3 regions of the Phyllobacterium sp. P30BS-XVII genome follow, and region 3 is predicted to be linked to each of the others. Evidence: riboswitches for the same ligand, from Rfam matches in the RefSeq annotation. Region 3 holds a riboswitch; each other region holds the start of a gene.
The links. A riboswitch is a leader RNA that binds a small molecule or an ion and turns the genes downstream of it on or off. The one in region 3 is predicted to bind thiamine pyrophosphate.

Region 1 (3,279 bases), 730 kb from region 3:
AGGCCGCCCACGCAGGCATAATCGATATCCGCCGCTATGGCCGCCTGTGCGTCCGCTTCGTTTTTCACGGTGAGGCCGATAATCGCATCCGGGCCAAGCAGCTTTCTTGCGTCACTGACCAGCATGTCCTCACGCCCGACATGCACACCTTCAACACCAGCCACCAGAGCGACATCGATACGGTCATTGACGAGCAAGGGCACACCAGTGCCTTTGAGCGCCGCATGGATGGCGCGGGCGCGTTCGACCATCGCCCGCGTCGGCGAGTTCTTGTCACGGTACTGGATAATGGTTGCGCCGCCGCGCGCGGCCTGCAGCGCCAGCCCGCCCAGATTCTTGTCACCACCGATCGCATCAACATCGACAATGGCATTCAAACGAAAATCTACTTTTGGCATGATTGTTCTTCCTCTATGAAACGTTTCACCGCAGTTCAACGGCGAGGTCCTCGACTTTGGGTACGGATTTGATCAGCCCGGCATCGTGCATGAACACACCGAGGCGCTCATAACGGCTACGGTCGAGCGCAGCGGGACGCTTGGCAAAACGCGGCAAAGTATCCGTCCACGCCTGCCGGTTCAGCGGGTTATCGAGATCGGGATAGGCTTTGATGAACAGCGCCCAGGATTCATCCGGGTGATTGGTCAGATAAACAGCGCCCTTCTCCACCGCTTCGATGAAACGTTTCAAACGATCATCTTTTGCAAGGTCCGGATGGGTCAGGAAGATCAGTTCATCATAGACAGGGACACCGTGCTCCTCCGGGAAGAACGCCGTTCCCTTATGGCCTTCCTGCGCCATTTGGGTGAGTTCAAAGTTCCTGTAACCACCAACAGTCGCATCCACCCGTTTGGCGATGAGCGATGACGAAAGGGCGAAATTGACATTGATCAGTTCGACATCATCGGCTTTCAGGCCTTCCGATTTCAGCATGGCCCCAAGCATGGCATCTTCAAAGCCCGCCACGGAAAAGCCGACCCTTTTGCCCTTCAAATCCTTCAGGCTTTTAATGGGACCATCGGCCAGTACCATCACCGTATTGAGCGGGGTTTCCACCAAGGTGCCAAAACGCACCAGCGGCAGGCCTTCATCATGGCTGAGATAGAGATTGGGCTGATAGCCGATGGCAATATCAGCCTGTTTTGCCGCAACAAGACGCGGCGGCGCGGCCGGATCAGCCGGCGGGATCAGATCGACATCAAGACCGGCCTCACTGAAAAAACCCTTTTCGCGAGCGACAACCAGCGGTGCATGATCAGGGTTGACGAACCATTCGAGAAGAACAGACAGCTTGTCCGCTGCCACCGCCTGTGACGGCAGGAAAGGCAACGCGATTAAGAGAGCAAAGGCAAACGCACAGCGGCGAAACATGGATATTCCTTTATTGATGGGACGAACGAAAATTCTGATCATGACACCTGCATCCAAGGGGTGAGGCGCGCGGCGAAAGCATCGACGAGAAAGCGCAGGACAATGGTCAGCACTGCGAGAATGATGAGAGCGGCAAACAGCGTATCGGTCTGCATACGGGCATTGGCCTGAAGCATGACAAAGCCAAGCCCACGCGAGGCACCGACCCATTCGCCAATCACCGCACCAATGGGCGCAAAGACCGCCGCAACGCGCAGGCCCGAGCCAAGACCGGGCAAGGCGCTGGGAACGCGGATTCGAAACAGGGTTGCCAGCGGCGTTGCCTGTGTCAGGGCAGCGGCATCCAGCAAATCCTGATTGGTGCGGCGCAGCGCATCGGCAAAGGCGGAGGCCACGGGAAAGAAGATAATGAGGCTGGCCATGACCACTTTCGAGGCAAGGCCAAAACCGAACCAGAGCACCAGAAGCGGCGCGATGGCAAAGACAGGTAGTGCCTGTAAAACAAGCAGAACCGGCCACACGATCTGGCCAAAGCCGGGCAAACCGGCAACAAGAAGCGCGGTCAGGATTCCGGCAACAGCGCCAAAGAACAATCCGAGCAGGATTTCGAGCACGGTGATGGCGGCATTGGTCAGGAGATAGTGGCGCTGCTCGATCAAGGCGACAATAACTGAGCCGGGACCGGGCAGGATAAAGCGTGGCGGCTGCAAAGCCCAGACAGCCAGTTGCCAGCACAGAAGTACGGCCAACAAGGCGCCAGTGATGCGGACAAGCATGCCCATGGCGGCGATCACATCGTCACAGAAATAATGATTGCGATATCAGGGTAAACGGCATCTGCAGGACTCCATCAAAAGCGTGGAAATCCGGATATGTGCGAAGACAAGGCAGAGTGCGTGAAGAGTGCTCAATTCCCGTTCCTACGCCGGCATAACCCGGATCAGGTTCAAGGGTCCAGCTCGACGCTATCTCAGCACTGTACAGTGCCCCCCTCGGAATAAAGTCATGATGGAGCGGCGCAAGAGCAAAGTCAATCGCGCCGCTTTCGTGTTGAGGATTTATTGGGTCAGACGAATTTGTGAGTAATCGAATGCACAGCCGGTTGTGAGCGTATACTCGAAATCCGGCGTGTCACCACCGCCATCTTCCCAGCCGTGTTTTTTTACCGAACCATCGCAATTCATCAGCTTATTCATGACAATAGGTTCTTTCTCGCCGGGTTTCGTCGACTGAGCACCACCCTCCGCAAACCTCCATGCGTCGTTTGCTCTGTCGCTTCTGACGAGAAAGGCGTTGGTTTTCTCATCGTTTTTGATGCTCTGATCGTCAGCAAAAGTCAGATTCTCCGGGGTGGGCGTAATCTGATAGCGGGGATCATTCACCAATCCGGGAGTTTTAGGGTCGTTGGATTTTACTTTGGGGGCATCCACACAATTCCTGCCCGAAGGCTTCATTCCAATAGGACAGCCGTCTTTCTTGACGATCATGGTAAAATAAAACGATTTGTATGTGCCCAAATCAAAGGTCAGCGGCGTTGATCCCACTGCGGGATTGGATGTCCCAATGTTGTTAATGTACTTGTATTCGATAGAGCCGACTTGTTTCTCAGCACCATCGGCTCCAACAACAATAATGGAAATTTTCTTGTAATAAATTCCTTTTACGTTCGTGACCTTTATTGTTGCGCTCTTTGGCGTCAATGCTCCTGAAGCTGTCGAAGTGGTCCCGATATCCATCGAATTTTGGTTCAATACCTGCATGAATGTCGTCTTCATTGGCCTCGCGAGTGAAAGCTTAATCCGTGCGGGGACATCGTTCGTAACCGACACATTGTAAGTAGCACCACTAGCGTCAAAGCCTGGAAGATTAGCGCGCAAACTTTGTTGAATGCGAGCCTTCACATCGGGT
Region 2 (3,279 bases), on a different contig from region 3:
TGATTACAAGGTCGAAATCATCATCACTGCTGCGATCTGATTCTTTACAGAAATCTGCCCGATAGGGTGGTGAAGCAGAATAATAAGTTCATCCCGGCGGAAATATTGTATTTTGCTGGGATGAAATGAAGTGCGCGCCGGTAAATCTGCTCCGATGCACTGGATTTTTGGCGCGGGAATGAATAAAGTCCGCGCTTCTCGTGATTGCCACTGTGGTAATTCATCAAACGCTTGTCTGATTGTGGCTTATAGGTTCGCAAGACGAGACAAGCATGGGTAAGGAAAACGATTGCAAGTTCTCGTCCGTGATAACAATGTTGAACAGGCCCTTCGGGTTCTGAAGAAGAAGATGCAGCGCGAAGGTCTCTTTCGCGAAATGAAGGCGCGCCAGGCTTTTGAAAAGCCATCCGAGCGCCGTGTCCGTGAAAAAGCTGAAGCCGTCAGCCGCGCCCGCAAGGCAGCGCGCAAGCAGGCACAGCGTGAAGGTCTGCTTCCTGGTCCGAAGAAGAAGGAACGGGTTGCCCGTCCCGGCGCCGCTTCAAACGATTTCAGCAATAACCGATAATCATCAATGACCGGAGCTTTCCGGTCCTTGTAAAACGCGACAGAACCCGCACGGTCACGCCGTAGCGGGTTTCGTTTTGTGTTCGTTCCGCCCACTTTGCGGCACGACGCTCTAAGTCATTCGTTCACATCGATATGACCCGGTTTCGAAAAAGTGCCTCCTTGTGCGTTCCTGCATGGCGCGCCTATTCATGGGGCCTACCGTTCAAAGCCCTATGGAGACGTCTCAATGGCACCTAAGCTCAATATCGTCCAAGTCAGCACCCGTCCGGGCCGCGCCGGGCCACCGGTTGCAAAATGGTTCCATGATTTCGTCAAGCAGGATGGCCAGTTTGAGCCAGTGTTGATTGATCTGGCTGATCTCAACCTGCCAATCTTCGATGAACCGAACCATCCGCGCGCTCGGAAATACGAACATGCCCACACCAAAAATTGGAGCACGCTGATCGAAGCCGGTGATGCGGTTGTGTTCGTTACGCCCGAATATGACTATTTTGCTCCGCCATCGCTCACCAATGCAATCATCTATCTCTGGCAGGAATGGAACTATAAGCCTGTTGGTTTCGTCAGCTATGGCGGCATGTCGGGCGGGTTGCGCTCGGTCGAATCGGTCAAAGGGCTGCTTGCCGGTTTGCGCACGGTTCCGATCCCAGAGGGTGTTGCCATTCCCGCTTTTCAGCAGTTCATCAACGACGAAGGCGAATTTCAGGCCAACGAACTGGTTGTGACAAGCGCCAATACGATGATTGGCGAATTGCTCAAGTGGAGCAACGCCTTGAAGCCTCTGCGCGCTTCCTGATCCATCGCGGCCCCGAGGCTTTGCCGGGGTGCCACAGCTTCAAGTTTTCCTGATCCGCTTGACAAATGGCGGATCGGGGTTTCAATTCAAGACATTCACCAGGGGGGTCCCGACAAGGGGCTGAGATTCTGCTGGCTTTCGCAGCGCAGTGACCCGTTGAACCTGATCCAGTTCATACTGGCGTAGGGACGGTGCGAAAGTCATGCGAGTCAGCCTCGGCACATAATCCGTATCTGGATTCGCAATCTCTTTTCATCCTTCCGGCACAGAACTGGGTTTTTACGCTTAACCGCTTAGGAGCCTGATGATGACCGCAATTACCCCAACCGTTTCGGCAGGACCGCTGCCGGCATCGATCAAAATATATAAACCGGGCCATGCCTATCCTGATCTGCGCGTGCCATTGCGCCAGATATCCGTTCACCCGACGGCGGGTGAACCGCCTGTTACGGTGTATGATTCATCCGGGCCCTATACGGATGCCAATGCAACCATCGATATTGCCAAGGGCCTGCCGCGCATTCGTGAACACTGGCTGGCCAATCATGAAGACCTCGTTGCCTATGAAGGCCGCCATATCAAGCTTGAGGACAATGGTTTTGTCACCGGCGAGCGGCTGACACCGGAATTTCCGGTTCGCAATCAGCCATTGCGGGCGAAGGGTGATAAAGCCGTCACGCAGCTTGCCTATGCCCGCGCCGGTATCATCACACCCGAGATGGAATATGTGGCGATCCGCGAAAATCTCGGCCGTGATGCTGCGCGTACCAAGCTGGAACGGGATGGCAATTCCTTCGGGGCTTCGGTGCCGGATCATGTGACGCCGGAATTTGTTCGCGAGGAGATTGCGCGGGGCAGGGCGATCATCCCGGCCAATATCAACCATCCCGAGCTTGAACCGATGATCATCGGCCGTAATTTTCTGGTCAAGATCAATGCCAATATCGGCAATTCTGCCGTGACATCCTCCATGGCAGAAGAAGTGGAAAAGATGGTCTGGGCGATCCGCTGGGGCGCCGATACGGTGATGGACCTCTCCACCGGGCGCAACATCCACAACATCCGCGAATGGATCATCCGCAATGCGCCGGTGCCGATCGGGACTGTGCCGCTGTATCAGGCATTGGAAAAGGTTGGCGGCATTGCCGAAGACCTGACATGGGAAGTTTACCGCGATACGCTGATCGAGCAGGCGGAGCAGGGCGTCGACTATTTTACCATCCATGCGGGTGTTAGGTTGCATTACATACCGCTCACCGTTGATCGTGTGACCGGCATTGTCTCGCGTGGCGGTTCGATCATGGCCAAATGGTGCTTGCATCATCATCGCGAGAGTTTTCTCTACGAGCACTTTGCCGAGATTTGCGATATCTGCCGCGCCTATGATGTCAGCTTTTCACTTGGCGATGGCCTGCGTCCCGGCTCAATTGCCGACGCCAATGATGCGGCACAATTTGCCGAACTGGAAACGCTGGGTGAACTGACGCAGATTGCCTGGGCCAAGGGTTGTCAGGTGATGATTGAAGGCCCCGGCCATGTGCCGATGCACAAGATCAAGGCCAACATGGACAAGCAGTTGGCGGTCTGCGGTGAAGCGCCATTCTATACGCTCGGACCGCTCACGACGGATATCGCACCGGGCTATGATCACATTACCTCGGGCATCGGTGCGGCGATGATCGGCTGGTTCGGCACGGCCATGCTTTGCTATGTGACACCAAAGGAACATCTTGGCCTGCCGAACCGCGATGATGTGAAAATCGGGGTGATCACCTACAAGATCGCCGCCCATGCGGCGGATCTCGCCAAGGGGCACCCGGCGGCACAGCTGCGCGACGATGCACTGTCGCGCGCGCGCTTCGAATTCCGCTGGGAGGATCAGTTCAACCTGTCGCTCGACCCGGAAACGGCGCGGC
Region 3 (3,279 bases):
ACTGTCGACAAACTTTTCAACATGGAAGACCTCTCCCGTTTTAAAACTAAACCTACCAGCTTGCGTCCCCAATGCTGTACCGCAAGAATTGCATTTTCCGCTTTGTTTTACAAGCGTTGGGCAATTTTACGGCGCCGCAATCAGAACTGCATTGCCTGAACGAAGCGATACGTGGAGATTTCCACACACGGCATTCGACACTGTAAGCGATGAACCGAAAGAAAGTTCCATATTTTCCAGCGGCCATCGCGCACCACGGATAAATAATCCACGCAGGGACGTAAATGCAACAATGCTGAACACAGTTCCATCAGCAAAATCGAACGAATATTCCCCTGCAACCAGAGGGTGTGCTTCTTCGGTCCCGCTCGACAGGATGATCTTTCGGCCCTGCGCAGCATAGCGGGTCGCCATGGTCAGATGCAGCAGCGTATGATCTGTGCGTTCGCCGCCAAAAGCGCCGCAGAGAATCACTTCCGTCGCCCCCAGCCGATAGGCTTCATTGAGCGCCAGTTCGCCGTCGGTCATGTCTTTGGCCGCGGGAAATACCGAACGTGGTATGTGGGCATAGCGTTCTGCCAACTCAGGCGATGTCGAATCGAAATCGCCCAGCCACAGCTCCGGTTCAAGGCCCAGCGCGCCCGCATGAACTATCCCACCATCGGCGGCAAGAATGCGCGCTCCCGCCACGAGACGCCGAAGACGATCGGTAACGTGAAGCGTGCCGCCAAGGAGAAGAACGAATTTGCTCATGCACCGGCCATAGCATGGCAAAAGCCGGTCGCACAGAGCTTGCGTGACGTGGTTCTACCCGAGCCGTCCGAGTACGATTGCCGCAATGCCTGCAATCGCGACGCCCACGGCCAAAAACAGGCTTGGATTGAGTGCCGTGAAGAATTTTTGATGGCGGAGACGCAAGCGCATCGAATTATTCCTTGGATTTCTCGACGCTGTCGTCTGCTGAACCCTGACGCCGGAATGATAAAAGCCGTGACCCCGAAACATGATTGAACCTTTCTTTTGGAAAACAGGCCGTGAGGGGATGTTTTCGCGGCGGAAGATAGGGCTGGGAATGTCAGCTTTCGATTTGGCAGATTGGGCAAAACATAAGGATTTCATAAGTATCGACCGCTTGCACCGCTCTGGCCGAACCTCTATCCTTGCGATGCTCTAACGGGGTGCCGGATCTGATCGACCGGCTGAGAGGCCTAAGGGGAAACCCTGCCAACCCGCGGAACCTGATCCGGCTTGTACCGGCGGAGGGATTAGACGCGGCAGATTTGCCGGCGCACCAATCCTTTTGAACCATGAACGATAGGAGGCGCCGATGCGGCCATTTGGGACTATTGTAAAGACCGCGGCTGTTTTGGCCGCATTTGTCGGCCTCATGCCAATTGGCGCGGCACTGGCCGAAGGCAAACTCACCGTTTACACCTATGAAAGCTTCACCGCCGAATGGGGTCCGGGACCGAAGGTCAAGGAGGCTTTCGAGAAGCAATGTGCATGCACGGTGGAATTTGTAGCCGTTGCCGATGGCGTCGCGCTGCTCAACCGCGTCAAACTCGAGGGCGAATCGACAAAGGCGGATATTGTTCTCGGGCTCGACACGAACCTGACCTTTGAAGCGAAAGAGACCAATCTTTTTGCTCCCCATGGCATCGATACCAGCGCGGTGAATATCCCCGGTGGCTATAAGGACGATATTTTCGTTCCCTATGACTACGGCTATTTCGCCGTCATTTATGATTCGGAAAAGCTGAAAACGCCGCCCGAGACTCTGAAAGAACTTGTGGAAGGCGATTCGACGCAAAAAATCGTCATCGAGGACCCGCGCACCTCGACGCCGGGCCTTGGCCTGCTTCTCTGGGTTAAATCTGTTTATGGCGATAAGGCCGGTGAAGCCTGGGCCAAGCTGAAAAATCGCGTTTTGACCGTCACACCGGGCTGGTCCGAGGCCTATGGCCTCTTCACCAAGGGCGAAGCACCGCTCGTTCTGTCCTACACCACCTCTCCGGCCTATCATCTGATCGCAGAACGGGTGGATCGCTACAAGGCGATTTCATTCAGCGAAGGGCACTACCTGCAGATCGAGGTTGCGGCTCAAACGGTCAACGGTGCGAAAAACCCGCTATCGGCGCAGTTTCTAAGCTTCATGACCAGTCCGGCATTTCAGGATGCCATTCCTGAAAACAACTGGATGTACCCTGCGGCCAAAACCACCGATGCCCTCAATCCAGCCTTCGAGAACCTTGTGAAACCGGTCAAGACGCTGATCTTCCCAGCTGAAGAGGTTGCCAGGAACCGCAAAGCCTGGATCGATGAATGGCTTGCGGCCATGAGCCTGTAGCAGCATGACTGCCACCCGCATGCTGAAACCATGGGCCGGGGCCATCGCCCTTGCCTTTCTGGCAGTGCTTGCGGGTGGCGCTCTTCTCAGCCTTGCAGTGGAAGCGCTGCGAGGAAGCACCGAAGGCTTTGCGGCTTTCGACAGCTATTTATGGCGTGTGGCGCGCTTTACCCTCATGCAGGCGCTATTATCGATGCTGCTTGCGGTTGTCTTTGCCATTCCCCTCGCCCGCGCATTGCATGAACATCCCGCCTTTCCGGGCCGGGCACTCATCTTACGCCTCTTTGCCCTGCCATTGGCCCTGCCCGCGCTCGTCGCCGTCCTTGGCATCACCAGCATTTATGGCCGTAATGGCCTGCTTGCTTTTGGTTTTGACAGGCTTGGAATCGATGCCAGACCCAATATTTACGGCCTTACCGGCATTCTGATAGCCCATGTCTTTTTCAACCTGCCACTGGCGACACGGCTCATACTTGCCAGCCTAGATTCCATTCCCTCCGACTATTGGAAACTATCCTCGCAGCTTGGCATGGGCAGTTGGGCCCGGTTCAAACTGATCGAATGGCCTGTTATCAGGCGCAATCTTTCCGGTATTGCCGGGCTGATTTTCATGCTCTGCATCACATCTTTCACCATCGTCCTGACGCTGGGCGGCGGGCCGCGCGCAACCACGCTGGAGGTTGCGATCTATCAATCCCTGCATTTTGATTTCGATATTGCCCGCGCCGTATCGCTTACACTGCTGCAGTTGAGCTTGACGATAGCCGTTCTGCTCCTGCTTAGTCTGACGGGCAAACCGGCAGAAGAGGGTTTCAGTCTTCTAACGACTGCCCGGCGGTTTGATCAGCCGAACCGGACGACAAAAATCGTCAATACAGCAATAATCATCTTTGGCCTGCTCTTCGTCGGTCTTCCCATGGCAGGAACCATTG

Region 1: it holds a riboswitch for thiamine pyrophosphate, as region 3 does, so the genes downstream of both, FHW17_RS01215 (ABC transporter permease) here and thiB (thiamine ABC transporter substrate binding subunit) in region 3, are expected to answer to the same signal.
Region 2: it holds a riboswitch for thiamine pyrophosphate, as region 3 does, so the genes downstream of both, thiC (phosphomethylpyrimidine synthase ThiC) here and thiB (thiamine ABC transporter substrate binding subunit) in region 3, are expected to answer to the same signal.

What each region holds. Positions count from the first base shown of each region.
Region 1 is NZ_JACGXO010000001.1:240,655-243,933, forward strand. It holds gene thiE (thiamine phosphate synthase) at 1-398, opposite strand, end outside; gene FHW17_RS01210 (ABC transporter substrate-binding protein) at 424-1,371, opposite strand; gene FHW17_RS01215 (ABC transporter permease) at 1,410-2,153, opposite strand; TPP riboswitch at 2,272-2,374, opposite strand; gene FHW17_RS01220 (TadE/TadG family type IV pilus assembly protein) at 2,430-3,279, opposite strand, start outside.
Region 2 is NZ_JACGXO010000002.1:539,896-543,174, forward strand. It holds gene FHW17_RS08515 (RidA family protein) at 1-40, shown strand, start outside; gene rpsU (30S ribosomal protein S21) at 290-565, shown strand; gene FHW17_RS08525 (NAD(P)H-dependent oxidoreductase) at 794-1,363, shown strand; TPP riboswitch at 1,454-1,570, shown strand; gene thiC (phosphomethylpyrimidine synthase ThiC) at 1,671-3,279, shown strand, end outside.
Region 3 is NZ_JACGXO010000001.1:967,590-970,868, reverse strand. It holds gene FHW17_RS04800 (hypothetical protein) at 1-23, opposite strand, end outside; gene FHW17_RS04795 (thiamine diphosphokinase) at 127-753, opposite strand; TPP riboswitch at 1,165-1,282, shown strand; gene thiB (thiamine ABC transporter substrate binding subunit) at 1,388-2,347, shown strand; gene thiP (thiamine/thiamine pyrophosphate ABC transporter permease) at 2,352-3,279, shown strand, end outside.